3 regions of the Nonomuraea sp. NPDC048881 genome follow, and region 2 is predicted to be linked to each of the others. Evidence: riboswitches for the same ligand, from Rfam matches in the RefSeq annotation. Region 2 holds a riboswitch; each other region holds the start of a gene.
What was found. A riboswitch is a leader RNA that binds a small molecule or an ion and turns the genes downstream of it on or off. The one in region 2 is predicted to bind cyclic di-AMP.
Positions count from the first base shown of each region.

Region 1: it holds a riboswitch for cyclic di-AMP, as region 2 does, so the genes downstream of both, AB0C33_RS33485 (hypothetical protein) here and AB0C33_RS26355 (CHAP domain-containing protein) in region 2, are expected to answer to the same signal.
Region 3: it holds a riboswitch for cyclic di-AMP, as region 2 does, so the genes downstream of both, AB0C33_RS24185 (NlpC/P60 family protein) here and AB0C33_RS26355 (CHAP domain-containing protein) in region 2, are expected to answer to the same signal.

Region 1 is NZ_JBEZGC010000011.1:9,499-18,618, forward strand. It holds gene AB0C33_RS33445 (DinB family protein) at 1-473, opposite strand, end outside; tRNA gene AB0C33_RS33450 (tRNA-Pro) at 551-627, opposite strand; tRNA gene AB0C33_RS33455 (tRNA-Gly) at 717-787, shown strand; gene AB0C33_RS33460 (uridine kinase) at 867-1,496, shown strand; gene AB0C33_RS33465 (HAD family phosphatase) at 1,450-2,088, opposite strand; gene AB0C33_RS33470 (TrpB-like pyridoxal phosphate-dependent enzyme) at 2,184-3,494, shown strand; gene AB0C33_RS33475 (DeoR/GlpR family DNA-binding transcription regulator) at 3,749-4,528, shown strand; gene galT (galactose-1-phosphate uridylyltransferase) at 4,525-5,595, shown strand; cyclic di-AMP (ydaO/yuaA leader) riboswitch at 5,664-5,802, shown strand; gene AB0C33_RS33485 (hypothetical protein) at 5,808-6,785, shown strand; gene sigJ (RNA polymerase sigma factor SigJ) at 6,801-7,709, opposite strand; gene AB0C33_RS33495 (amidohydrolase family protein) at 7,860-9,005, shown strand; gene AB0C33_RS33500 (M50 family metallopeptidase) at 9,032-9,120, opposite strand, start outside.
Region 2 is NZ_JBEZGC010000007.1:306,192-315,311, reverse strand. It holds gene AB0C33_RS26390 (hypothetical protein) at 1-17, opposite strand, end outside; gene AB0C33_RS26385 (hypothetical protein) at 17-520, opposite strand; gene AB0C33_RS26380 (cupin domain-containing protein) at 703-1,116, opposite strand; gene AB0C33_RS26375 (phosphoenolpyruvate hydrolase family protein) at 1,133-1,948, opposite strand; gene AB0C33_RS26370 (Tm-1-like ATP-binding domain-containing protein) at 1,948-3,171, opposite strand; gene AB0C33_RS26365 (nuclear transport factor 2 family protein) at 3,182-3,679, opposite strand; gene AB0C33_RS26360 (TetR/AcrR family transcriptional regulator) at 3,777-4,325, shown strand; gene AB0C33_RS26355 (CHAP domain-containing protein) at 4,377-5,090, opposite strand; cyclic di-AMP (ydaO/yuaA leader) riboswitch at 5,105-5,242, opposite strand; gene AB0C33_RS26350 (luciferase family protein) at 5,503-5,850, opposite strand; gene AB0C33_RS26345 (glycosyl hydrolase family 18 protein) at 6,093-8,051, shown strand; gene AB0C33_RS26340 (PP2C family protein-serine/threonine phosphatase) at 8,242-9,120, shown strand, end outside.
Region 3 is NZ_JBEZGC010000006.1:441,097-450,216, reverse strand. It holds gene AB0C33_RS24195 (RDD family protein) at 1-352, opposite strand, end outside; gene AB0C33_RS24190 (amino-acid N-acetyltransferase) at 438-1,007, opposite strand; cyclic di-AMP (ydaO/yuaA leader) riboswitch at 1,295-1,446, shown strand; gene AB0C33_RS24185 (NlpC/P60 family protein) at 1,453-2,496, shown strand; gene AB0C33_RS24180 (LuxR C-terminal-related transcriptional regulator) at 2,584-2,796, opposite strand; gene AB0C33_RS24175 (cytochrome P450) at 3,075-4,178, shown strand; gene AB0C33_RS24170 (helix-turn-helix domain-containing protein) at 4,168-4,566, opposite strand; gene AB0C33_RS24165 (NADP-dependent oxidoreductase) at 4,647-5,576, shown strand; gene lysX (bifunctional lysylphosphatidylglycerol synthetase/lysine--tRNA ligase LysX) at 5,634-7,115, opposite strand; gene AB0C33_RS24155 (hypothetical protein) at 7,264-7,740, shown strand; gene AB0C33_RS24150 (type III pantothenate kinase) at 7,806-8,588, opposite strand; gene AB0C33_RS24145 (L-aspartate oxidase) at 8,592-9,120, opposite strand, start outside.

The sequences.
Region 1 (9,120 bases), on a different contig from region 2:
TCGCGCAGCAGGTCGGCGTGGCCGTTGTGGCGCGCGTACTCCTCGATCATGTGGACGAGGATCCAGCGGTGGGTGCAGTCCTGGCCGTTCCGGTCGCCCACGGCGTCGAGGGGCTTGGCGGCCGAGATGGCGCGGGCGCGCTCGATCTCGTCCTGCCAGGTGGCGAACGCCTCCTCCACCGAGGCGTCGTCCACGTCGTTGAAGTCGGCGTCGTTGTCGACGTCCTTGTTCCACAGGCGGGGGATGTCCTCGCCGTTCAGCACGCGGCGGAACCAGACGCGCTCCACGTGCGCCAGGTGCCGGACCAGGCCGAGCAGCGACATGGCGGACGGCTCGGCGGAGCGGAGCCTGAGCTGCTCGTCGGTCAGGCCGGCGCATTTGACGGCCAGCGTGCCGCGATGCCATTCGAGCCAGTTGCCGAGCACGGTCCGTTCGTCGCCGGTGAGGGGCGGGGGCACACGATTGTCTGTCACGCCTCGACCTTAATGGGCACTTCGTCCGGGTCCGCGAACCAACAAGGCCCCCTCCGCGTCGGAGGGGGCCGATGACCTGGTCGGGGCGACAGGATTTGAACCTGCGACTTCTTGCTCCCAAAGCAAGCGCGCTGCCAAGCTGCGCCACGCCCCGCCTCGCCGGGTGCGCATGCGGTCCGTGACTCCGGTACGCTTACGCCCTGACGACCGGATGAAGTCTAGACCAGAGTTCGACCGGTTCGCGCGGACGTAGCTCAATGGTAGAGCCCTAGTCTTCCAAACTAGCTACGCGGGTTCGATTCCCGTCGTCCGCTCTCGCAGGCGAAAGGCCAGGTCATCCCCGGTTCGGGGGGCCTGGCCTTTTGTGATCTTCGGGGGCGTAGGCTGGCGTCGATGCGTGCACGTCCGATCTCCCGGGAGGCGCTCGTCGAGGAGCTGGCCGAGCTCGTCGCCGCGCGGCCCAAGGACGCCTGGGTGCGGGTGGCGGTCGACGGGGCGCCCGCGGCGGGGCCCGGCGCGCTGGCCGACGAGCTGGTCGCGCCGCTGCGGTTGCGCGGCAGGCCCGTGCTGCGGGTGTCGGCGGGTGACTTCCTGCGGCCGGCCTCCCTCCGGCTGGAGCACGGCCGGACCGATCCCGACGTCTTCTACGAGGACTGGCTCGACGTCAAGGGCCTGCTGCGCGAGGTGCTCGAACCCTTGGAGCCGGGCGGCTCGGGGCGGGTGCTGCCGGCGTTGTGGGACAGCGGGATCGATCGCGCGTACCGGCTGCCGTACCGGGAGCTGGCGCCGGGCGGGGTGGTGCTCGTGGACGGCACGCTGCTGCTGGGGCGGGGGCTGCCGTTCGAGGTGAGCGTGCACGTGTGGCTGTCGGCGGGGGCGCTGGCGCGGCGCACGCCGCAGGACGAGCGGTGGCGGCTGCCGGCCTACGAGCGGTACGAACGCGAGGCGCGCCCGCAGCGGGCCGCCGACGTGGTGGTCAGGGCCGACCATCCGGACCGGCCGGCGGTGCTGACGGACGGCTGAGCCCGAGCAGCGCGTCCAGCTCGGCGACCGCCTGGGCGTTCGAGGTGAAGCGCACGGCGTGCAGGCCGGCCGCGCGGGCGCCCTCGACGTACGGCTCGTGGTCGTCGAGGAACACCGTGGCGGCGGGGTCGGCGCCGAGGGCGTCGCAGGCCGTCAGGTAGATGCGCAGATCCGGTTTGCGCACTCCCGCCTCGTGCGAGTAGACGATGTGGTCCACCAGGCCGGCGTAGCCGTACGCGGCCTGCTCGCGTTCCCTGGCGCCGACGAAGCTGTTGCTCACCAGGCCCGTGCGGTAGCGCGGACGCAGGGCGCCCAGGTACGCCATGAGCTCGGTGTTGGGCGTGCCGAGGTACTCCGTCCAGACGTCGTCCATGAACGCCCCGGCGTGCGCGCCGAGCACCTTGGTCACCTCGGCGCCGGCCTGCTCCTCCGTCATCTCGCCGACCGCCCCGGCCAGCCAGGTCGGCTCCAGCTGGGCGTCGATGTGCCCGGCGGGCAGGCCGAGCTTCTCCTCCCACCTGGCCGTCACGCCCAGGGACGGCGTCAGCTCCAGCACCCCGCCGATGTCGAACACGACCGCATCGATTTTCATATGCTCCTCCTGTGAACTGATTCAACCAAGGTAAAGAAGGAACGTGTCCGTGTCCAGACCCTTGACGGCCCACAGGGGCGGCTCAAACTGAAACGGTGATCCCTGGCAACTGGTACAACATCGTTCCCGATCTTCCCGTGCCGCCTCCGCCGCCGCTGCATCCCGGCACTCGCCGTCCCGTCGGGCCGGACGACCTCGCGCCGCTGTTCCCCATGGAGCTCATCGCGCAGGAGGTCAGCGGCGACCGCTACGTGCCCATCCCCAAGGAGGTCATCGACGTCTACCGGCTGTGGCGGCCCACGCCGCTGATCAGGGCGCACCGGCTGGAGAAGGCCCTCGACACGCCGGCCCGCATCTACTACAAGTACGAGGGCGTCTCACCGGCCGGGTCGCACAAGGCGAACACCGCCGTGCCGCAGGCGTACTACAACGCCAAGGAGGGCGTGCGGCTGCTGACCACGGAGACCGGCGCGGGACAGTGGGGGTCGGCCCTGGCGTTCGCTTGCGCCCAGTTCGACGTCGAATGCCGGATCTGGATGGTTCGGGCGTCCTACGACCAGAAGCCGTACCGGCGCTCGCTCATGCGCGTGTACGGCGCCACCGTCCACCCCAGCCCCTCCCCCCTCACCGGCGCGGGCAGCAAGGCGCTGGCCGACGACCCCGCCTCCCCCGGCAGCCTGGGGCTGGCGATCAGCGAGGCGGTCGAGGTGGCCGCCGCGAACCCCGAGGCCCGGTACGCGCTCGGCTCGGTGCTCAACCACGTCCTCATGCACCAGACGGTGATCGGCGAGGAGGCCCTGGCGCAGCTGCCCGAGCTGCCCGACCTGGTCATCGGCTGCACCGGCGGCGGCTCCAACTTCGCCGGTCTCACCTTCCCCTTCCTGCGGGAGAAGCTGGCCGGACGGATCGGCACCCGGTTCAGGGCGGTCGAGCCGGCCGCCTGCCCGTCGTTCACCCGCGGCGTGTACGCCTACGACTTCGGCGACACCGCCGGGCTGACGCCGCTGCTGAAGATGCACACCCTCGGGCACTCCTTCGTCCCCGACCCGATCCACGCCGGCGGGCTGCGCTATCACGGCATGGCGCCGCTGCTGTCCCACATGTACGAGCTGGGGCTGTTCGAGGCGGTGACCCGTACCCAGAGCGAGTGTTTTGAGGCGGGTGTGCGCTTCGCGCGGACCGAGGGCATCGTCCCGGCCCCCGAGCCCACGCACGCGCTGGCCGAGACCATCGCCGAGGCCCTGCGCTGCAAGGAGAGCGGCGAGGAGAAGGTGATCCTCACCGCGCTGTGCGGGCACGGCCACTTCGACCTGGCCGCCTACGACCGCCACCTGGCCGGCGAACTGGAGGACTACTCGCTTCCGCAGGAGCGCCTCGACCAGGCGCTCACCGAGCTGCCCGGCTGAGATGACACGGGTGGCCGCGAGATCCGCGGCCACCCGTGTTCAGTTCGCGTTCGGGCGCTTCCCGTGGTTCGCCTTCTTCTTCTTGCGCGCCCTGCCCTTGCGTGCACGTTTCGCCATGGGCTCACCTCCGACGGTCGGGATCGTGACCTACAAGGTCTCCCCTGCCCGCGGGCCGCACAAGCGATACGCCGTGACCTAACATTCCTCAACAAACTCGTGTCATAATTTGGTGGAATCTGTTGGAAGGGGTGGGCGTGCTCGCACAGCAGCGTCAGCAGACGATCCTCGAACGCGTACGCAGCAGCGGCGGCGTCCGGGTGGCCGACCTCGTGCGCGAGCTCGGCGTCTCCGACATGACGATACGCCGCGACCTTGAGGTGCTGGCCGAGCGCGGGCTGCTGGAGAAGGTCCACGGCGGCGCGACGGCCCTCGGCCCCGGCTCGACCGAGGAGCCCGGCTTCACCGCCAAGTCCGCCCGCCAGCAGCAGGAGAAGGAGGCCATCGCGCGGCACGCGGCCACCCTCGTACGGCCGGGCACCGCCGTGGCCCTCTCCGCCGGCACCACCACGTGGGCGCTGGCCCACCACCTCGTCGCGGTGGCCGAGCTGACCGTGATCACCAACTCGATCCCCGTCGCCGAGGTCTTCCACCGCAACCCGCGCGCCGACCGCACGGTCGTGCTGACCGGCGGCGTGCGCACGCCCTCCGACGCGCTCGTCGGCCCCGTGGCGGTGGCGGCCATCCGCCGCCTGCACGTGGACACGCTCTTCCTCGGGGTGCACGGCATGAGCCTGCGCGCCGGGTTCACCACGCCCAACCTGCTGGAGTCCGAGACCGACAGGGAGCTGGTGGCCGCGGCGCACCGGCTGGTGGTCCCCGCCGACCACACCAAATGGAACACGGTCGGCATCAGCACGATCGCCGAGCTGACCGAGGCCGACGTGGTCATCAGCGACGCGGGGCTGCCCGAGGAAGCACGCACCGAGCTGGCCGAACGGGCCGGAGAACTGATCATCGCGGAGGGCACGCCTTGAAGCGCACCATCACCCACCTGGCAGACGGCCGAGAGCTGATCTACTTCGACCGGCGCGACGACGCCGACCGGAGCGCGATCGACCGGCGGCCGCTCGATCCGCGGCCGGTGGCCTCCGAGCTGCGCTACGACCCGCTGACCGAGGAGTGGATCGCGATCGCCGGCCACCGGCAGACGCGGACGTTCCTGCCGCCGGCCGACGAGTGCCCGTTGTGCCCGTCGTCCGCCACGCGGGCGTCGGAGATCCCGGCCCATGACTATGACGTGGTGGTGTTCGAGAACCGCTTCCCCTCTTTCTCCGGAAATTTTGGGACTTACGGGGATGTCGGCGGCCTGAGTGAGGTGCGGCCGGGTGTCGGACGTTGTGAGGTGGTGTGCTTCACCTCCGACCACTCCTCCTCCTTCTCCAGGCTCTCCAATGCGCAGGTCAGGCTGGTCATGGAGGCGTGGGCCGACCGCACGGCGGAGCTGTCCGGCATGGAGGGCGTCGAACAGGTGTTCTGCTTCGAGAACCGGGGCGAGGAGATCGGCATCACGCTCCCCCACCCGCACGGGCAGATCTACGCCTATCCCTACGTGACCCCGCGCACCAAGCTCCAGCTGGGGGCCGCCTCTCGGCACACGGGCGGCAACCTGTTCGCCGACGTGCTGGCCGCCGAGCAGGCCGCCGGCACGCGGGTGGTGGCCGCCAACGAGCTCTGGACGGCGTTCGTGCCGGCCGCCGCGCGCTGGCCGTTCGAGGTGCACGTGTATCCGCACCGGCAGGTGCCCGACCTGGCGGCGCTGTCGGAGGAGGAGCGGGCCGCGTTCGCGCCGCTGTACACCTCGGTGCTGCGGGCGCTCGACGCGCTGTTCGGGGTCGCGATGCCGTACATCTCGGCCTGGCACCAGGCGCCGGTGCGGTACGGCCGCGAGCTGGCCTACCTGCGCCTGGAGCTGTTCAGCATCAGGCGGGCGCCCGGGAAGCTGAAGTACCTGGCGGGCTCGGAGTCGGCCATGGGGGCCTTCGTCAACGACGTGCTGCCGGAGGAGGCGGCACGCATGTTGCGATCACGAATTGATCACTAATTGGTTTCTCATTAAAGTCGCATGACTCGTGATCTACCACTAATATCCCGTTAGACATCGGCCATAACGGTCGTTGTATGCCTAATCCCGGGCGTGTTGCCCGGGAGCCGGGGACCCATCGCATCCGGGGTGAATCCGCGCAAGTGGTAGGGACTGCTCCCGTGCCCGAACCCGTCAGCTAACCCGGCCGGCAGAGGGAGAGGAACAACCACGTGGCGGCTTCGTCCCCCGCGAGTCTTGCCGTCGGTCTCATCACCGCCACCGCCCTGCTCGTCCATCCGGCCGCCGCCTCGGTCTCCGGGGCAGCCGCCGTGGCGGCCGCGCCCAAGCCGTCCGAGGCGCAGCTGCGGGCCCAGCTCAAGGAGCTCAACCGCAAGGTCGACAAGCTCATCGAGACGTACAACCTCAAGCGGGTCGAGCTGGCCAAGGCCCAGCAGGCCGCCACCACGGCCCAGCAGCGGCTCACCGCCGCCGAGCAGGCGCTGGCCACGGCCGAGCAGCGGGTCGCCGAGATCGCCCGGCTGCGCTACCAGAACGGCGACACCTCCCTGCCGGCGTTCATGATGACCCCGGACGGCGGCGGCGCGGCCGTGCTCGAACAGCTCACCGCCGAGCAGCAGGCGGTCGTGGACAGCGTGGCCAAGGCCCGCGACGACCAGAAGAAGGCCGCCACGGCCGCCGCCGCGCTCGCGACGGAGCTGAAGGCGGGCACGGCGGAGGTGGCCGAGCAGCGCGACGACGCCCAGGACGTCATCGACGACATCAAGAAGAAGCTCCAGGACCTGGTGCCGTTCGGGCCGGGCAAGAAGTCCGACGGGAGCTGGGCGCCCGAGCTGCCGGCCGGCTCGGACAACATCACGCCGCGCACCCGGCTGATGCGCGCGCAGGTGCAGAAGAACTTCTCGCTGCCGTACGAGGTGGGCTGCTTCCGGTCCGGCTCCAGCGGCGAGCACCCGCTCGGCCGGGCCTGCGACTTCATGATGAGCACGGGCGGCACCATGCCGAGCGCCGTCAACAACGCCCTCGGCGACCGGCTGGCCGACTGGGCGCTGAAGAACAAGGCCAAGCTGGGCGTCAAGTACGTGATCTGGAAGCAGCGCATCAACCAGGGCTCGGGCTGGCGCTCGATGTCCGACCGCGGCAGCATCACCGAGAACCACTACGACCACGTGCACATCTCGATGAACTAGCCGCGGACCGGCAGCTCAGCGGATGCCGGTGAGCTTGTCGGGGTTGGTGACGGAGTAGACGGCGGCGATCCGGTCGCCCTCGGGCGTGAGATCGACGACGACCACGGCCAGCGGCCCGTCACCGGAGAAGACGAGCGCGCACGGGTCGCCGGCCACCCGCCGGTAACGCAGGTCCACCGCGCCCGGGGTCAGCGTCGCGGCGACGGACATGAACAGCGCCGCCACCTGGTCCCGGCCGTGGACCGGATGCAGGCTGGTGGCCGGTCCCTTGCCGCCGCCGTCGGTCCACAAGGTCACCTCCGGCGCCAGCACCTCCAGCAGGGCCCGCAGGTCACCGCCGAGGGCGGCCGCGGCGAACCGCTCGGTCACCTCGGCGTGGACGTCGGGCTGGGTCCGGTGACGAGGACGGCGCGCGTGGACGTGGCGGCGCGCGCGGGCCGCGAGCTGCCGGACCGCCGCGGGCGTGCGCCCGAGGATGTCGGCCGTCTCCGGGTGGCTGAATCCGAACACCTCGTGCAGCACGAAGACCGCTCGTTCCAGCGGTGACAGGGTCTCCAGCACGACCAGCACCGCCATCGACAACGACTCCCCGCTCTCGGCGGCGCCTCCGGTGTTGTCGGGGGCCGTGACCAGCGGTTCCGGCAGCCAGGGGCCGACGTAGGTCTCCTGCCGGCGGCTCAGGTCCGCCCGCCGGGCGAGCGCCTGGTTCACCGCGATCCGCACCAGGTAGGCCCGGACGTTCTCCACCGGTCCGGCGTCCGGCCTGCGGTGCCGGGCGGACCAGGCCAGCCACGCCTCCTGCAGCACGTCCTCGGTGTCGGCGACGCTGCCGAGCATGTTGTAGACCACGGAGAACAGCAGTTCCCGGTAGCCGAGGAACTGCTCGGTGGCGGCGTCGGCGGGGTGCCGCGGGGTCGGTGTCATGGCGTGCCTCCTCGTCTGTCGTAACCGAAGAGTCCCGACGCGTGGCGATTGTGACATGAAGGCATCAAGCGTGATCTATGCCACTCATGTCACAGTTCCCGGCCGGTTGCCCCTCTGTGGTGGCGTCACGACTCACAAGGGAGAGCTTCGATGCGTACATTGATCCGCGACGTCAGGGTGTTCGACGGCGAGCAGACCGTCGCGACGGCCGACGTGATGATCGAGGACGGCCTGATCGCCGCTGTCGGCAGCGGCGCGGGCCACCTGGCCGACGCCGAGGTGGACGGCACGGGCAGGACGCTGCTGCCCGGCCTGATCGACGCGCACACCCACGTGTTCGACGGCAGCCTGGCCCAGGCCCTGCGGTACGGGGTCACCACCGAGCTCGACATGTTCTGCCTGCCGCAGATCCTCGCCGGGCAGCGGCGGCTGGCCGCCGAGAACGACGACGTGGCCGACCTGCGCAGCGCCGGCACGCTGGCCACCGCTCCGGGCGGGCACCCGACCCAGTTGCTGACGGCCCTGGCGGGCACCGTCCTGGACGGGCTCGACGTCACGGCGATCGACTTCGTCTCCGACCCGGCGCAGGCGCCGGCGTTCGTCCAGGCCAGGCTGGCCGAGGGGGCCGACTACCTCAAGATCGTCATTGACGACGGCGCCGTGCACGGGGCCGACCTCCCCGTCATGACGGCGGAGGTCGCCGCCGCCCTGGCCGCGGCGGCGCACGAGGCGGGCCTGCTGGTCGTCGCGCACGCGGTCACCGCCGCCGAGGTGGGGATCGCGCTCGACGCCGGCGTCGACGGCCTGGCTCACGTGTGGACCGACCTGACGCCGGACGACCCGGCCTCGCCGCGCCTGGCCGGGCGGGTGCGCGACCAGGGGGTCTTCGTGGTGACCACGCTGGCCTACTTCGAGGCGATCACGGCTCAGCACGTCGAGACCGCCGACTGCGCCCGCCCGGGCAGCTCCGCCAACGCCGTCGGCGCGCTGCGGGCCCTGCGCCGCGCGGGCGTGCCGCTGCTCGCCGGGACGGACGCCACGCCATTCGTGCCCGCCCACGGCGCCGGCCTGCACCGCGAGCTGCGGTTGCTCACCGAGGCCGGGCTCGGCGCCGAGGAGGCGCTGGCCGCCGCGACCAGCGTGCCCGCCCGGCACTTCGGGCTGGCCGACCGCGGCCGGATCGCCCCCGGTCTGCGCGCGGACCTGGTGCTGGTCGAGGGCGACGCCACCCAGGACGTCACCGCCGTCGGCGACATCGCCGAGGTCTGGCGTCGCGGGGTGCGCCAGGCGCGGTGACCCCCGCCCGTGACGCGCCGGCCGGGTCAGCCGAGCGTGAGGGGGTTGACCAGGTCGGCGTAGACCAGCAGACCGGCCATGATGATCAGCACGAACGCCATCGCGTACGTGAGCG
Region 2 (9,120 bases):
AGCTGTACGTCGAGCATCAGCCCACCTTTCCCGTCTCGGGCCCCATCGCCGGGAACCAGTGGAGCTCGGCCAGCGGCTCGGTGCTGTCGGGCACCTCCAGGTAGGCCAGGTGGCGCAGGAACCGGCTGAACACCACGGCCGCCGGGGTGCGCTGGGGGGTGCCGTTCAGCGCGCTCATCAGGTGGCCGCCCTCGGGCACCTCGACGCGCAGGTAGCGGGCCACCCGGTCGAGGCCGTACTGGAGCACGGCCTCGTCGGCCAGCATGCGGATGTGCTTGCACGCGTAGCCGTGCAGCGCGCCGCACGGGCGGTTGTTGTTGGTGCTGCAGCTCAGGTCGTGGGTGCCGGCGGCGATCGAGGAGACGTAGACCCGCTCGATGTCGGACCCGCTCGACACGACCCCCTGCAACCTGCCGTCAGCCAGCTCGACGAAGGGCACCTTCGCCAGCTTGCGCGGCTGGACCGGCGGCACCACCCGCACGACGCTGCGCTGCTCCCACGCGGTTTCGTCCGCGTCCAAGGTCTCGACCTCCAGTCTGACGGCATGCTCGCGCCGACAGCCAACTCCGATGGGGCTTGATCAACAGACCCGGAAATCTACCGGAGGCCACCGACAGACCGGACGTGAACGATCATTCACATGGAGGTCGAGCACGCCGGAGGCCGCGCGCGGGCTCGCACCCCGCGCACGGCCTCCGCCGCTCAGGAGGTGGCGGCCGCCCAGGTGGGGTGGTCGCCGGGGCCGAGCTCCACGAAGCCGGGCAGCTCGCGCAGCGCCAGCTCGGCCCCGCCCGGCGTGTACGTCGCGATGATCCGCAGCGGCCGCCAGCCGGTGTTGAAGGTGGAGTGCAGCGTGCCCTTCGGGATGTAGATCGCCTCACCGGCCCTGACCGGGAACTCCGGGTCGCCGCCGACGGTCTGCCGCCCCTCGCCCTCGATGACGTAGAGGACCTCGTCGGAGTCGGGGTGCAGGTGGCGTTCGTGGCCCTTGTTCGGGTTGATGATGACCTCGCCGAACGTGGAGGACGCGCCCGGCACGGCGTCGGGCGTCACGTGCCATTTGATGGCCCCCCAGTCGAAGATCATCGTGGGCAGGGCGTCCGGTCGTCGGTGCATGGCGGGTTCCTCCCGGTCAGAGCTGCTTGAAGGCGCGGACCTGTTCGGCGATGGCCCGCTCGGCGGGCAGGCGTTCCATCGAGGACGCGCCGAAGAACCCGGCGACGCCGACCGTGCGCTGCTGGATGTGGCGCACGTCGTCGGGCTCGGCGATGGGGCCGCCGTGGCACAGCACGATGACGTCGGGGTTGACGGCGACGGCGGCGTCGCGCATCTCCTGGACGCGCACGGCCGCCTCGTCGAGGCCGATCGCGGTGACGGCGCCGATGCTGCCCTTGGTGGTCAGGCCCATGTGCGGGACGAGGATGTCGGCGCCCGCCCGCGCCATGGCCGTGGCCTGCTCGGGGGTGAACACGTAGGGGGCGGTGAGCAGGTCGCGCTCGGCGGCCAGCCTGATCATCTCCACCTCCAGGTCGAAGCCCATGCCGGTCTCCTCCAGGTTCGCCCGGAAGACACCGTCGATCAGGCCGACCGTCGGGAAGTTCTGGACGCCGGTGAAGCCCATGTCCCTCAGCTCGTCGAGGAAGCGCGGCATCAGCCGGAACGGGTCGGTCCCGCACACCCCGGCCAGCACCGGCGTGTCCTTGACGACCGGCAGGACCTCCCCCGCCATCTCCACGACGATCGCGTTGGCGTCGCCGTACGGCATCAGGCCGGCGAGCGAGCCGCGGCCGGCCATCCGGAACCGCCCGGAGTTGTAGATGATGAGCAGATCGACCCCGCCCGCCTCGGCGGACTTGGCCGACAGCCCGGTGCCCGCGCCGCCACCGATGATCAGCCGGCCGGCCTCCCGCTCGGCGCGCAACCTCCGTAGTGCCTCGTCGCGACGCATCAAGCCCCCTTCTCGATCAGCCGGTGCAGCCGGTCGGCGGCCGCCACGGCGAACTGCGCGTTGTTGATGTCCTGGTCGCTCTGCACGACCTCGACGGCGGTGCCCGCGACGGCCGCGAGCACGGCGTCGAAGCAGGCCGCGTCGGCCGCCGGGTCGTGGAACGGGCCGCCCTCGACGTCGACGGCCGAGACGCCGCCGCGCGGCACGAACAGCGTGACCGGCCCGGAAGCGCGGGCCAGCCGCTCGCCGATCGCCCGCCCGATCTCGGCGTTCTCGTCGGGAGTGGTGCGCATGAGCGTCACCGTCGGGTTGTGCGCCAGGAGCTGCCGTGACCTGAACCGTTCCGGCACGGTCTCCATCGGGCCGAAGTTGACCATGTCGACGGCGCCCAGGCTGACGACCTGCGGGATGCCGGCCCGCCCGGCGGCGGTCAGGCGGTCGGGGCCCGCTGACAACACGCCGCCGACGAGCTCGTCGGCCAGCTCGGTGGTGGTCAGGTCGAGCACCCCGGCGAAGTGGCCGCCGGCGGCCAGCGCCTCCATGGCCCGGCCGCCCGAGCCGGTGGCGTGGAAGACCAGCACCTCGTAGCCCAGGGACTCCAGCCGGGCCCGCGCGGCGTCGACGGCGGGCGTGGTGACGCCGAACATCGTGGCCGCGACCAGCGGTTTGTCCTCCCCGGACGGCTCGGCGCCGGCGTCGTAGGAGGCGGCCATCGCGCTGATCGCGGCGGCGGCGTTGGTCAGGATGCGGCGGGAGACGGAGTTGACGCCCGCGACGTCGACGACGCTGTACATGAGCGTCACGTCGGTCTCCCCGACGTAGGCCGAGACGTCGCCGCTGACCATGGTCGAGACGAGCAGCTTGGGCAGGCCGACGGGCAGCGCCCGCATGACGGCGGCGGCGATGGAGGAGCCGCCGCTGCCGCCGAGCGCGAGCACGCCGCTCAGCTCGCCGCGGGCGTGCAGGTCCTTGGCCAGGGCGGTGGCCCCGGCCGCCATGGCCGCGAGCGCGGCGCCGCGGTCGCCGGCGCTCCTGAGCCGATCGAGGCCCGTGCCCGCGGCCCGCGCGACGGCCTCGGCGGGCACGTCGGCGGCCAGCGCCGGGGCGCCCATGACGCCGGTGTCCATGAGGACGACGCCCTGGCCGGCCCGGACGATCAGGTCGCGGACGAGGGCGTACTCCTCCCCCTTGGTGTCGAGGGTGCCCAGCAGCAAGACCGCCATGTCAGACCTCCTACGATCGGCCTTCCGACCTTACCCCGGCGATCTCCGCGTGGCGGATGCCCAGGACGTCCACGCCGTGCTCGGACAGCGGGCGGGAGCCGAAGATGCGGCGTTCCTCCTCGGTGATGGCGACGTCGTTGATGCTGGCCTCCCGGCGGCGCATCAGCCCCGACGCGTCGAACTCCCACTGCTCGTTGCCGTAGCTGCGCCACCACTGGCCGGCGGCGTCGCGGGACTCGTACTGGAAGCGCACGGCGATGCGGTCGCCGGTGACCGCCCACAGCTCCTTGCGCAGGGCGTAGTCCAGCTCGCGGGCCCACTTGCGGCGCAGGAACTCCGCGATCTCGGCGCGGCCGGTGACGAACTCGCCCCGGTTGCGCCACACGGAGTCCTCGGTGTACGCGAGCGCGACGCGGTCGGGGTCGCGGGTGTTCCAGGCGTCCTCGGCGGCCTGGACCTTGATCCGGGCGGTCTCCTCGGTGAACGGCGGGACGGGCGGGCGGGTCATGGGCGGTCCTCTCCGATCGAGAGAACTGGCGTTCTCCCGGGTTGTGCGCTAGCGTAGAGAACGATCGTTCTCCGCGGCAAGCACCTGGAGGGGTGTCATGGATCACGAGCAGCGGCTGCTGGACGCCGCGGGCGACCTGTTCTACCGCCGCGGCGTGCAGGCGGTCGGCATGGACGAGATCCGGGCCGCCTCCGGCGTCTCGCTGAAACGCCTCTACCAGTGTTTCCCGTCGAAGGAGGCGCTGGTCGTGGCCTATCTGCGGCGGCGCGACGAACGCTGGATGGCCTCGCTCACCGCGTACGTGGCCGACGCCGGCGACCGCATCCCGGCGGTCTTCGCGTGGCTGGAACGCTGGTTCGCCGAGGACGGCTTCCGCGGCTGCGGGTTCGCCAACGCCTTCGCCGAGCTGGGCGCCGGTTCGGCCGCCGTCCGCACGGCGGTGCGCGAGCACAAGGAGCGCCTGCGCGCCTACCTGCGCTCGCTCGCCGAGGAGGCCGGAGCCGGGGACCCCGGCCTGCTCGCCGAGCAGTTGCTCACCCTGATCGACGGCGCCACGGTCACCGCGATGATCTCCGAGGAGCCGGGCGCGGCCCGCTCGGCCGGGCAGGCCGCGGCGGTCCTGGTCCACCGGCACCGGCGGCCCTGAAACGCGAAAGAGCGCACTCCCCGCGGGGAATGCGCTCTTTGCTTGGCAGGATCAGGCGGCGTACGACGGGTAGCCGTAGCCGACGACCTGGGAGGTCGGGCGGACACGCTGCTCGACCTTGCCGTTGCCGGTGTTGCCCTCGATCGTGGAGATCGTGCCGTCGCCGTTGTCCTTGACGACGAAGCCGACATGCTGGATGTCGTTCAGGCTCTTGCTGCCGCTCCAGGAGAAGAAGACGACGGCGCCCGGCTTGGCCTCGGTGCCCCAGCGGTCGTTGGCGGCGAACCACTTGGCGTGGGTCACGGTGTAGGCGTCCCAGCCGACCTGCGGGCGGGCGCCGGTCTGCTCGCCGACCCAGGAGACGAACATCGAGCACCAGGGGGCGTTCAGGTACATGGCGCGGTTGCCGCCGTCACGCGCGGCGGTCTCGGCGGCGCGCTGCGAGTCGGCGTACCACTTCTGGAACTTGGTGCCGCCGCCGTTGGCGTCCTCGGAGGTGCCGACCTGGGCGCGGGCCGTGGCCAGCACCTGGGCGGCGGTGACGTTGACCTTGCCCTTGGCGCTCTCGTCGGCGACGCGGTTCTGCGCGACGCGCGGCTGGGCGGCCACGCCGGCGACCTTGGCGGTCTGGGTGGCGGTGTGGGCGGTGGCGGTGTCGGCGTTCACTGCCGCGTGCGTGCCGAGCACGCCGGCGACGGTGGTCGCGCCGAGAGCGATCTTGGCGAGGTCGAGCTTGTAGGCACGGTGAAGACGGTGCTTGGCCATGAGGGTGTTACTCCTTGAGCTTCCGTGCCGCTTGCCGGGTTAGCTGACGGGTTCGGGCGGGAAGCTGCCCTACGGCACCACGGTGCCGATTCACCCCATTGGACACATGGGTCCCCGGTTCCGCGCACAGGCGGATTCAGCGGTCTCTTGGTCAGGCAAAGGGCTGACGCATCGTCTTCCCGGGCCCGGGAAAGGGCCTGAAGGTATATGTGCGACGCCCGGATGCGGGGATGTCCGCATCGACTCTGTACAACACGGGTCCCGCTTGGGTAATTCCCAGGCAATGCCATCCCTACCTGGGACGACTCCCCGTTCGGCTGTGTACAACCAAGCTACCCGGCGAGTAATTCCCAGGCAAATGGCGGCAATGAATTCGACGGTGCGTGGGAGAAACGCTACGCACCGAATCGGTTCACGCCACGTGCGCCTTTATCGCCACACTCGTGAGCGCCAGCAACAATTCCAGATCGGGCTCGGCGTCGACCTGCACGGCGACCCAGGCGCGGTCGCGGCAGGCATGGACCTGGTCGCACGCCCGCAGGTACGGCTCCAGGCGGCCGATGGCGGGGGCGGTGAGCCGTACGTGGATCTCGTCCCGGCCGGCCAGGCGCAGGATCTCGGTTCCGTGTACGGCGAAGGTGACCTGCTGACCGGTGCCGCTGACGTTCAGCGACGGCCAGGACCGTAACTCCGCGACCGCGCGGACCACGTAGGGCCCGCGTCGCGTGGGCGTCCGCCGCCAGGCGGAGATTCCTGCCACGCTCCAATGCTGAGCCACGGCTCACCCCGCCGTCAGCCCCCGTTCCTGAACCGTTATCCCCTCGTGAACGGGCGCGCCCAGGGTCTGACCGGCACGATTACGGACGCCTGACCGATACGTATTGACGCTCCCCCAGGCAGAAGCTACCGTCGATTCACAACTTAAAGGAAACTTTCCTAATAGTTTCCCCAGAAGTCTCCCATCCCACTCCCCACACACCCCCCAACGGATGTCGGAGCGACATGAAGCACACCATTCTGAGCAAGGTCCTGGCGGGAATGGCGGCATTGGCCCTGCCTCTCACCGCGGCCGTGGCCGCCCCAGCGCTCGCCTCCGCCAGCACGGTGGCGTACGCGGCGGCCTGGGCCCCGTGGACCGCCTACACGGCGGGCACGGTCGTCACCTACAACGGCGTCGACTACGTCTGTCTCCAGGCGCACACCTCCCAGCCCGGCTGGGAGCCGCCGAACGTGGCGGCGCTGTGGAAGGTCTCCGGCGGCGGCGGCAGCGACACGACCGCGCCGTCCGTGCCGGGCAACCTGCGCTCGACCGGCGTCACGGACACGAGCGTGGCCCTGGCCTGGAACGCCTCCACCGACAACGTGGCCGTGACCGGCTACGAGGTCTACCGCGGCGGCACCCTGGTCACCACCGTCACGGGCACCACGTACAACGACACCGGCCTCACCGCGAACACGGCCTACAGCTACACCGTGCGCGCGCGTGACGCGGCCGGCAACCGCTCGGCCAACAGCAACCAGATCTCCGCGACGACCACCGGCGGCGGTGGCGGCGACGACAAGACACCGCCGTCGGTCCCCGGCAACCTGCGCTCGACCGGCGTCAGCAACAACAGCGTCTCGCTGGCCTGGAACGCCTCCACCGACAACGTGGCGGTCACCGGCTACGAGGTCTACCGCGGCGGCACCCTGGTCACCACCGTCACGGGCACCACGTACAACGACACCGGCCTCAGCGCCAACACCCCCTACAACTACACCGTGCGCGCGCGTGACGCGGCGGGCAACCGCTCGGCCGACAGCAACCAGATCACCGCGACCACCACGGGCGGCGGCGGTGGCGGCGGCAACAAGGTGCTGGGCTACTTCGTCCAGTGGGGCATCTACCAGCGCGGCTACCACGTCAAGAACATCGACACCAGCGGCTCGGCGGCCAAGCTGACCCACATCAACTACGCGTTCGGCAACGTGCAGAACGGGCAGTGCACGATCGGCGACAGCTACGCCGACTACGACCGCTTCTACCAGGCGGGCGAGAGCGTCGACGGCGTCGCCGACACCTGGGACAACGGCGCGCTGCGCGGCAACTTCAACCAGCTGCGCAAGCTGAAGAAGAAGTACCCCAACCTGAAGGTGCTCTTCTCCTTCGGCGGCTGGACCTGGTCCGGCGGCTTCGGCCAGGCGGCGCAGAACCCGACCGCCTTCGCCGACTCCTGCTACAAGCTGGTGGAGGACCCCCGCTGGGCCGACGTCTTCGACGGCATCGACATCGACTGGGAGTACCCGAACGCCTGCGGCCTGACCTGTGACACCAGCGGCGCGGCGGCGTTCAAGAACGTGATGTCCGCGCTGCGCTCCCGCTTCGGCGCGAACAACCTGGTCACCGCGGCCATCACCGCCGACGGCAACGACGGCGGCAAGATCGACGCGGCCGACTACGGCGGCGCCGCCCAGTACGTCGACTGGTACAACGTCATGACGTACGACTTCTTCGGCGGCTGGGACGCGCAGGGCCCGACCGCCCCGCACTCCCCGCTCACCACCTGGGACAAGATCCCGATCCCCGGCTTCTACACCGACAACGCCATCCAGAAGCTCAAGAGCAAGGGCGTCCCGGCCGCCAAGCTGCTGCTCGGCATCGGCTTCTACGGCCGCGGCTGGACCGGCGTGACCCAGGCCGCGCCCGGCGGCACGGCGACCGGCCCGGCGCCCGGCACGTACGAGCAGGGCATCGAGGACTACAAGGTCATCAAGACCCGCTGCCCGTCCACCGGCACGGTCGCGGGCACGGCCTACGCCTACTGCGGCAACCAGTGGTGGAGCTACGACACGCCGAGCACCATCGGCGGCAAGATGAGCTACTCGAAGAACCAGGGCCTCGGCGGCGCGTTCTTCTGGGAGCTCAGCGGTGACACCACCAACGCCGAACTCCTCACGGCCATGAAGAACGGCCTCGGATAAGTTCGCACGTCAGGGCCGGTCCCGGGTTTCGGGGCCGGCCCTTCGCCGTGCCCGGCGCGCCGCAGGACGGAACACGGACGCCTTGGGAGAAGCTGGTCACCGGGGGTGAACGACGATTCTGTGGGGTGGCGGGCCCAGGCGGCCCTTCTTCACGACACCGGTCTTCCTGGTCGGCCTGATCGGGATCACGGTGCTGGTGGTCGGGCTGGACAGGTTCACCGGCGGGGGCGCGGAGCTCGTGCCGGTGCTGATCTTCCTGCCCGCGATCGTGTCGGGGCTGGGCTCGGTGTGGCAGACGGCGGTCGCGTCGGTGTGGGTGCTGGCGGTGGTGTCGGCCTCGGTCGCCTATCTGGGCGGCAATCTGCGGACGAACCTGGAGGTCTCCGGCTTCACCGCGGCGTTCGGGCTGATGAGCGTGGTCGGCGCGAGCTACCGGATCCAGCGCGAGGAGGAGGTCCGCCGGTTGCGCTCGGCCGCCGCGGCGTTGCAGCGGCAGCTCGTCAGGCCGCTGCCGCTGCGCTCGCTCGACGTGGTCGTGGACGGCCTCTACCAGCCCATCGAGGAGGACACGATGGTGGGCGGCGACATGTACGAGGTGGCGCCGTCGCCGTACGGGACCCGGGTGATGATCGCGGACGTGCAGGGCAAGGGGCTGCCCGCGATCGGCGCCGCGCTGGCCGTGCTGGGCGCCTTCCGGGAGGCGGCCTATCGCGAGATCTCCCTCATGGGCGTGGCCGACGCCCTGGAGGACGCCGTGATCAGGCACAACAGGTTCGCCGCGCACACCGGCGAGCCCGAGCGGTTCGTCACCGCGCTGCTGCTGGACATCGGCCCGGAGCTGGAGGTGGACGCGGTCAACTGCGGGCACATAGCGCCGTACCTGATCCACGGCGGGAACGCCGGGCAGCTCTGGCTCGGTGAGCCGGAGGTGCCGCTCGGCCTCGCCGGGCTGGCGGGCGAGCCACGCCACGGCGCGCGCTTCGCCTTCCCGCGCGGGGCCTCGCTGCTGCTGTGCACCGACGGCGTGACCGAGGCCCGCGACCGCGACGGCTCCTTCTACCCGCTGGAG
Region 3 (9,120 bases), on a different contig from region 2:
GGCCGTAGCCGGGCTGCGTGTACTGCTGGCCCGAGGACTGCGGCTGCTGGCCGTAGCCCTGCTGCTGGCCGTAGCCCTGCTGACCCGGGGCGGCCTGCTGGCCGTACTGGGGCTGCTGGCCGTAGCCCTGCTGCTGGCCGTACTGCTGTGGTTGCTGGCCGTACTGCTGTTGCTGGCCATAGCCCTGTTGCTGCTGCTGACCGTACGGGGGCTGGCCGAAGGCATCGTCCGCCCGGTAGCCGACCACAGTCACGTCCGGGTCGGGCTCGCCGGGCCGACGGCCGTGGTGCTGACCGTACTCGGGGTTCTCGCCGGAATCGTCCTGTGGGTACGGCGGCTGTCCGGTGCTCACCGTGTCACCTCGCTTCGAGTGCGCATGTGGCACGTGTCAGGACACATGCCTGTGCTGCCCAACGTATCGACATAGGTATCAACAATCACCTTTCCAAGTGGTCAAGGTCCGCGTCACCCGATGTCAGATGCAGCAGCATGCGGGTGTTGCCAAGGGTGTTCGGTTTGACGTGTTCCAGATCAAGGAACTCCGCCACACCCTCGTCGTACGAGGCCAGCAACTCGGCGTAGACCTCGGGTGAGACCGGTGTGCCCTGGATGGGGCGGAAACCGTGCCTCGCGAAGAAGTCGACCTCAAAAGTCAGACAGAATACACGCCGCAGCCCCAGATCCTTCGCCTGCCGGACGAGCGCCGAGACGATCCGCCGCCCCACACCCAGCCCCCGGCACGCGGGATCGACGGCCACCGTACGGACCTCGGCGAGGTCCTCCCAGAGCACGTGGAGCGCGCCGCAGCCGACGACCTCCCCGCCGCGCTCGGCCACCCAGAACTCCTGGACGTCCTCGTACAGCGTGACCGTGGCCTTCTCCAGGAGCCGCGGCCCCGCGCCCGCGTAGGTGTCCACGAGACGCCTGATCGCACGCACGTCGGGCGTGCGCGCACGCCTGACCACGACCGCGGTCTCGGGGACTGCCACTTCGGCCACCTGCTCCATGGCTCTCCAGGGTACAGATCTCATTACGGCTCGGCCCTAAATCCCACGTCTCGGGCATCTCATCACATCCCGTGGTCAGATGAACACGAGCCGACTTGGAGCTTTCCTCCAGACCTCAGCACCCCGAATGCTGGACAAAAGGTGCAGAAGCCCGCTTCCGTACGGCTACCCACGAGATCACCTTGTGACCCTTCAGTTGTGAAACCTCTACAGACTCGGCAGTTCCGGTTGAGCGTGAACCCGGAGTGCATTAGTGTCCAGCGACGATGTTCTCCGCGTAATGCGCGCGGAAAGACACGCCCAATTCCCGCAAGGGAAGCCGGGGAACCAACGGCGGCGAGCACCTGGCGCCACCACTTGGGGTGAATCCGACCATCTCGGTAGGGCTGCTCCGGCCCGAACCCGTCAGCTAACCCGGCCGGCGTCGATGAGAGGAGCTCGGTTGGTGAAGCGGACGTTCGACCGCTCGGGGAAGTCCGGGGGCAGGCACGCCCGCCCCCAGGAGCAGGCCAGGCGCGCACGCCGCCTCGGCGTCATCGGCGTGACCGTCGCCGCGATGCTGTTCGCCGTCCCCGTCGGTTCCGCCGCCGCCGACCCGAAGCCGTCGCTCTCCGAGCTCTCCGACCAGGTGGAGAAGCTGCACGAAGAGATCGAGACGCTGGCCGAGCAGTACAACGAGCAGCGCGAACGGCTGAAGGCCGCCCAGAAGGCCAACGACTCCGCCCAGAAGATCCTGGCCACCAGCGAGTCCGATCTGGCCGCCAAGCGCGCCAGGGCCTCGCTGCTCGCCCAGAACGCCTACATCACCGGTGGCCTGGACAAGGCCCTGGCCTTCGCCCAGTCCGGCGACCCCGAGACCTTCCTCGACCGGGCCGCGACCACGTACGCGCTCGAACAGCAGCAGGGCGAGGAGGTCAACCAGCTCGCCAGGGCCATGGAGGCCGCCGAGCGGGCCAGGGCCGGCGCCAAGACCCGCATCGCCGAGGTCCAGAAGATCGTCACCGATCTGGAGAGCAGGCGCTCGAAGATCACCAAGCTGGTCGCCAAGGTCGAGAGCAACCTCTACCGGCGGGCCGTCGGCGAGGCCGGCCGTCCCGGCACCCGGGCCGTGCGCGTCAACCTGCCGGTCATCGGCGACGGCAAGGCCGCCCAGGCCGTCAAGTGGGCCCTCACCCAGCAGCTCAAGCCGTACGTGTGGGGCGCCGAAGGGCCGCGCTCCTACGACTGCTCCGGGCTGGTGATGGCCGCCTACCAGCGCGTGGGCATCTCGCTCCCCCACTACACCGGCGACCAGTGGACGGCCGGCAGGCAGGTCAGCCGCGACCAGCTGCGCCCCGGCGACCTGGTGTTCTTCTACAGCGACCTGCACCACGTCGGCATCTACATCGGCGGCGGCATGATGGTCCACGCTCCGCGGACGGGTGACGTCGTGCGGGTCGCCCCGATCGGCGGGCGGCCGTTCGCCGGCGGCGTGCGCATCGCGGACTGACCCGCGCGCCACTTCGCCCAGCGCCACTTCGCCCAGCGCCACTTCGCCCAGCGTCACTGGATGATGCGCGCCACCTGCTGAGCGCCGCTAGATGAGCTGGCGGCGCGCCGCCCATGCCACGGCCTCGATCGCCGTGGCCACGCCGATGCGGTCGCAGATGCCCCTCAGCCTGCGCCGTACGGTCCGTCCGCTGATATCCAGCCGCCTGCCGACCCGATCGACCGTCACTCCCCTGGCCAGCTCGGCCAGTAACGCCAAATCCGCGTGGCTCAGCTCAACGCCTTCTGTGAGCACATCCACCGGGAGCCCTCCCCCAAACAGCAGAACTCGGACCTTTCAGGCGAAGCAAAGCCGCTCGTCTCGGTGAAGGTAAACGCATCGCGGAAAGGTCGTCAAGCGCGACAATCGGCGCCCTTGACCAGCGCTATTGACATGATCACTTATATGTGACGTACTCCGCATATGTTGGCACGCCGTGGTCCGCTATGAACGGTCCAAACGATCAATTCGGCGGCCCGGTTCCACCTCCGATGAGCGCCACCGACGTGCTGGGTTTTGATCCCTCGGATCCGCAATTTGTGCGCGATCCGTACGTCCGATATCGCGAGCTGCGAGCCGCCGGGCCGATCTTCAGAACGCGCGGCGGGCTGCTCGTCGTGACCACGTACGAGTTGTGCGCGGCCGTGCTGCGCGACCCCGGGTTCGGTCACGGAACGTCCCCTCCCGCGCAGGAAGAGGCAGGTCAGCCCGGCCGGTCGTTCCTGCTCATGGACCCGCCCGATCACACCCGGTTGCGTGCTCTGGTCAGCCGCGCGTTCACGCCGCGCATGGTGGCCCGTCTCAGGCCGCGGATCGAGGAGATCACCGCCGACCTGATCGGGCGGCTGCCGGAGGAGGCGGAGCTGATTTCCGGCTTCGCGTACCCGCTGCCGGTGATGGTGATCAGCGAGATGCTCGGGGTGCCGCCGGAGGACCACGACCGCTTCCGCGGATGGAGCGAGGCCCTTGCCCGCGGACTTGACCCGATGCTGACAGACGCCCTCATGTCGGAAACGGAGCGTTCCAGGAACGAGTTCCGCGACTACTTCCGCCACCTGATCGCGCGGCGGCGCGAGCGTCCCGGCGAGGACCTCCTGAGCGCACTCGCACACGTCGAGGAGCTCACCGAGGCCGAGTTGCTGGCGACCTGCGTGCTGCTGCTCGTGGCCGGCCACGAGACCACCGTCAACCTCATCGCGAACGGCGTGCTGAACCTGCTGCGGCACGACCTGCTGCACCGCGCCGCCGAGCGCCCGAGGGAGGTCGTGGAGGAGGTGCTGCGCTTCGATCCGCCGGTCCAGCTCACCTCCAGGATCGCGCTGGAGGACCGGGAACTCGGCGGGACGCCGGTGCCCGCGGGCTCGGCCGTGCTCGTGCCGATCGGCGCGGCCAATCGCGATCCCGCCGTGTTCGCCGATCCCGACCGGTTCGACCCCGGCCGCGAGCCCGGCCGCCACCTGGCCTTCGGGCTCGGCCTGCACTTCTGCCTGGGCGCGACGCTGGCCAGGATGGAAGGCGAGATCGCGCTGTCGGCGCTGGCCGCGGCGGCGCCGAAGATGGAGGCCGCCGATCCGGAGCCGCCGTACAAGGAGAACGTGGTGCTGCGCGGGCTGGCCCGGCTGCCGGTGCGGCTCAGGCGGTAGCGTCGTAGCGTTCCCTGGCGGCCTCGACGTCCTCGATGTGCTCCTCGGCCCACGCCTTGATGGCGGTGACCAGCGGCATCAGGCTCTGGCCCAGCGGGGTGAGCGCGTAGTCGACGCGCACCGGCACCTGCGGCGTGACGCGGCGCGCCACCAGGCCGTCGCGCTCCAGGCCGCGCAGGGTCTGGGTGAGCATCTTCTGGCTGACCCCCGCGATGCGCCGGGCCAGGTCGCTGTAGCGACGCTCGCCGGAGGCCAGCGAGCTGAGCACCAGCGTGACCCATTTGTCGCTGAGCCGGTCGAGCAGCTTGCGGGAAGGGCATTCGGCGAAGTAGGCGTCGAAGGCGAGTCTCGCCTGGTCACGCCGCTGCGCCGCCGTCGTGGTCGCCACCGTCTCACTCCTCGCCGTGTGTTACGCACTTCCAGGTGCCTACTTACTGAAAGAGAGTAACTCTTCCTAGGGTCGCGGACATGACGAACATGCGTGCACTCATCGGCGGCTCCGGCGCTCCCCGGCTGGTGTCCGCGCCGCTGCCGGCGGCGGGGCCCGGCCAGGTGCGGATCAAGGTGGCCGCGGCCGGGGTCAACCCCTTCGACCTGGCCGTGGCGTCCGGGGCCCTGGCCTCGTACGGGCTGGCCAGGAAGCTCGACTCGTACGGGATCGGCTTCGACGCCGCGGGGACCGTCGACCAGGTGGGCCCGGGGACCTCCTTCAGCGTGGGAGAGGAGGTCGTGGGGCTCTGCGCGCGGCTGGAGCTGCCGTACAAGGCGCAGGCCGAGTACGTCGTGCTGGACGCCCCGGCGGTGGCCCGCGCGCCGCGCGACGTGAGCCCCGTCCACGCGGCCACGCTGCCGCTGAACGGGCTCACCGCCTGGCAGGCGCTCGACCGGACCGGTGTAGGGCCGGGCGGCACGCTGCTGGTCACGGGGGCGGCGGGGGCCGTCGGAGGCTACCTGGTGGAGCTGGCCGCCGTGCGCGGCGTCAGGGTGGTGGCCGCCGCCGGCGCCGCGGACGAGGAGCTGGTACGCGGCTTCGGAGCGGAATGGTTCGTCCCGCGCGAGGAGGACCTGGCCGAGGCCGTACGGGCGCAGGTGCCCGGCGGTGTGGACGCCGTGGTGGACGCGGCCGTGCTCGGCCTGCCCGCGCTCGACGCCGTTCGGGACGGCGGAGCGTTCGTGGCGCTCGCGTCGGGGGTCGCGCCGGTGGCACTGCGCGGCACGGACGTGGCCACCGTGCTGTTCCGCTCGGACGCCCGGCAGCTCGCCGAGCTGGTGCGCCTGGTCGAGGCCGGACGGCTGACGCTACGGGTGGCCGGGACGTACCCGCTGGAGAAGGCCGCCGACGCCCACGCCCGCCTGGCCGAGGGCGGCCTGCGCGGACGGCTCGTGCTGGTGCCCTGACCGCCCCGACCGCCCCGGGCCGGCGCCCCGCACCTGCGCGGGGCGCCGGACGGCGGCTCAGTGGGTGGGCTTGACCAGCGGGAACAGGATGGTCTCGCGGATGTTCTTGCCGGTGAAGGCCATGATCATCCGGTCGATGCCGGCGCCCATGCCACCCGTGGGCGGCATCGCGTACTCAAGGGCCTGCAGGAAGTCCTCGTCGAGCTGCATCGCCTCAAGGTCGCCGCCCGCGGCCAGCAGCGACTGCTCCACCAGCCGGTGGCGCTGGTCGATCGGGTCGTTGAGCTCGGAGTAGCCGGTGCCGAGCTCGGTGCCGAATCCGATCAGGTCCCACTTCTCGGTCAGCAGCGGGTTGTCGCGGTGGAGACGGGCCAGCGGCGAGGTCTCCAGCGGGTAGTCCATGACGAACGTCGGCTGCACGAGCGTGTGCTCGACCAGCGCCTCGAACAGCTCCTGGACGAGCTTGCCCGACCCCCACTTGGCGTCCCAGTGGACCTCGCGGCGATCGGCGATCTTCCGCAGCTCCTCAAGGGTGGTCTCGGTGGTGATCTCCTCGCCCACGGCGTCGGACACCAGGTCGTAGAGCCGGACCCGCGGCCACTTCTCCAGGCCGAGGTCGATCTCGACGCCGTCGTGCACGACCACGGTGGTGTCCAGGGCGGCCACGACGGCCTTCTGGTACATGCGCTGCGTCAGGTCGGCGATGTCGTTGTAGTCGAGGTAGGTGCCGTAGGCCTCGAGCATGGTGAACTCGGGGTTGTGCGTGGAGTCGGCGCCCTCGTTGCGGAAGTTGCGGTTGATCTCGAAGACCTTCTCGACGCCGCCGACCACCAGCCGCTTGAGGTAGAGCTCGATCGCGATGCGGAGGTAGAGCTCCATGTCGTAGGCGTTGATGTGGGTCTTGAACGGCCGGGCCGTCGCGCCGCCGTGGATGGGCTGCAACATCGGGGTCTCGACCTCGAGGTAGCCCTCCTCGTGCCAGAAGTCGCGCACCGCGCGCACGGTCGCGCTGCGCACCCGCGCCATCTTCCTGGCCTCGTCGTTGACGATGAGGTCGACGTAGCGCTGGCGCACCCGTGCCTCGGGGTCGGTGAGGCCGACGTGCTTCTCCGGCAGCGGGCGCAGGCACTTGGCGGTGATCTGCCAGCTGTCGGCGAGGATCGACAGCTCGCCGCGGCGCGAGGTGATGACCTCGCCGGTCACGCCGACGTGGTCGCCCAGGTCGACGTCGCGCTTCCAGGCCGCCAGCGACTCCTCGCCGACCTTGTCGAGCGAGATCATGACCTGCAGGTCGGCGCCGCCGTCGCGGAGCGTGGCGAAGCAGAGCTTGCCGCCCACGCGGTTGAGCATGACGCGGCCCGCGACCCCCACCGTCTCACCGGTGGCGGTGTCGGGCTCCAGGCCCTGGTGTTTCTCCTTGACCTCGGCGTTGGTCGCCGTGCGTGGGAAGTTCACCGGGTAAGGGTCGACGCCCTCGCTGCGGAGGCGGTCGAGCTTTTCCCTCCGGATGCGCATCTGCTCTGGAAGTTCCTCGCTCACAACAACAAAGCGTAGGGGATACGGCGAACTGCAAGCGCTCGTGACGGTTCCCTGCAGGGACGCTGCAAGGACCCTTTTGTACCAATGACTCACGAGCTCCGGGGGGAGCCGGCAAGGAGCCGGCCCGAGGGGAGCTCCGGGAGAGATCATGATGAAGAAGATCGCGACGGGCATCCTCGCCATCGCCGCCACCAGCGCCGTGGCCCTGTCGCTTCCTTCGGCCGCCAGCGCCACCACCGCCGACTTCGACGACTACTCCGACTACTGGGGCCCGGTGTACGCCAAGCAGCACCTGGCCAAGGCCCAGGGTCACGTCAGCGTCGAGTGGGACGAGGAGGACTCCAACGAGGTCCACGTCACCGGCCGGCTGTACGACCTGGACAACCGCGACTACGACGAGGGCGGCAAGTGCGCGTACGTGAAGTTCCAGGCCGAGGACTCCGACGGCGACTGGTCCACGGTCTACGCCAAGAAGTACTGCGGCTTCCCCGGCTACAAGAAGTTCCACTTCGAGGAGAACGACGTCTTCACTCTGCGGGCCAAGGTCTGCCAGGTTCCCGAGCAGGGCATCTTCGCCACCAAGTGCGGCCCCTGGAGCGAGCTCTACAGCGCCGAGAACGAGTGACCCTCGCCGGCGACACCACCACCGACAGGCGGCCCCCGTCCCGAACGGGGGCCGCTTGTCACGTTCTAAGCGGTATTGCGGTGATAAATCAGGCGCAAGCCGATGAGGGTCAGCCACGGCTCGTGCACGTCGATCGAGCGCGACTCGCCGACCACCAGCGCCGCGTGGCCGCCGGTCGCCACGACGGTCACCTCGTCGGGGTCGTCGGCCAGCTCGGCGGCCATGCGCTCGACGATGCCGTCGACCTGGCCGGCGAAGCCGTAGATGATGCCGGCCTGCAACGCCTCGACCGTGTTCTTGGCGATCACCGAGCGCGGCCTGACCAGCTCGACCTTGTGCAACTGGGCGCCGGCGGCGGCCAGTGCGTCGACCGAGATCTCGATGCCGGGGGCGGTGACCGCCCCGACGTACTCGCCCTTGGCCGACACCGCGTCGAAGGAGGTGGCGGTGCCGAAGTCGACGATGATGCACGGGCCGCCGTACTGGTCGATGGCGGCCAGGGCGTTCACGATGCGGTCGCTGCCCACCTCTTTGGGGTTGTCCATGCGCACCGGCACGCCCGTGCGCACGCCGGGCTCCACGATCACGGCGGTGACGTCGCCGTAGTAGCGGCGGCACATCTCCCGCATCTCGTTGAGCACGCTCGGCACGGTCGAGCAGATGGCGATGCCGCTGATGTCGGCACCCTTGAGCAGGGGTGACTGGGCCAGCAGCCCCTGGAGCACGACGGCGATCTCGTCGGCGGTGCGGCGGGCGTCGGTGGCCAGCCTCCAGTGCTCGATGACGTCCTCGCCCTCGAACAGCCCCAGCACCGTGTGCGTGTTGCCGACGTCGATCGTGAGCAGCATCAATTACCCCCGCAAATCCAGTGCGATGTCCAGGGCCGGCGCCGAGTGGGTGAGCGCTCCCACCGCAAGGTAGTCAACGCCAGTTTCAGCCACATCACGAGCCGATTCCAAGGTCAATCCCCCACTCGCTTCAAGCGCAACCCTGTTTTTCGCCCGACTTTTCACGATTTGTACGGCATGTACGGTGTCCTCGACCGTGAAGTTGTCCAGCAGGATCTCCTCGGCGCCCTCGTCCAGCAGGGGCTCCAGCTGGTCGAGCCGGTCGATCTCGACCTCGATCGGCACCTCGGGATAGCGCTCCCGCACCGCGCGGTACGCCTCGGCCACGCCGCCGGCCGCCACCACGTGGTTGTCCTTGATCAGGGCCGCGTCCGACAGCGACATGCGGTGGTTGACGCCGCCGCCGCAGCGCACGGCGTACTTCTCCAGGGACCGCAGACCCGGCAGGGTCTTGCGGCTGTCGCGCACCCGCGCCCGCGTGCCCTCGATCGCGGCCACCCACCTGGCGGTCAGCGTGGCCACCCCGGACAGG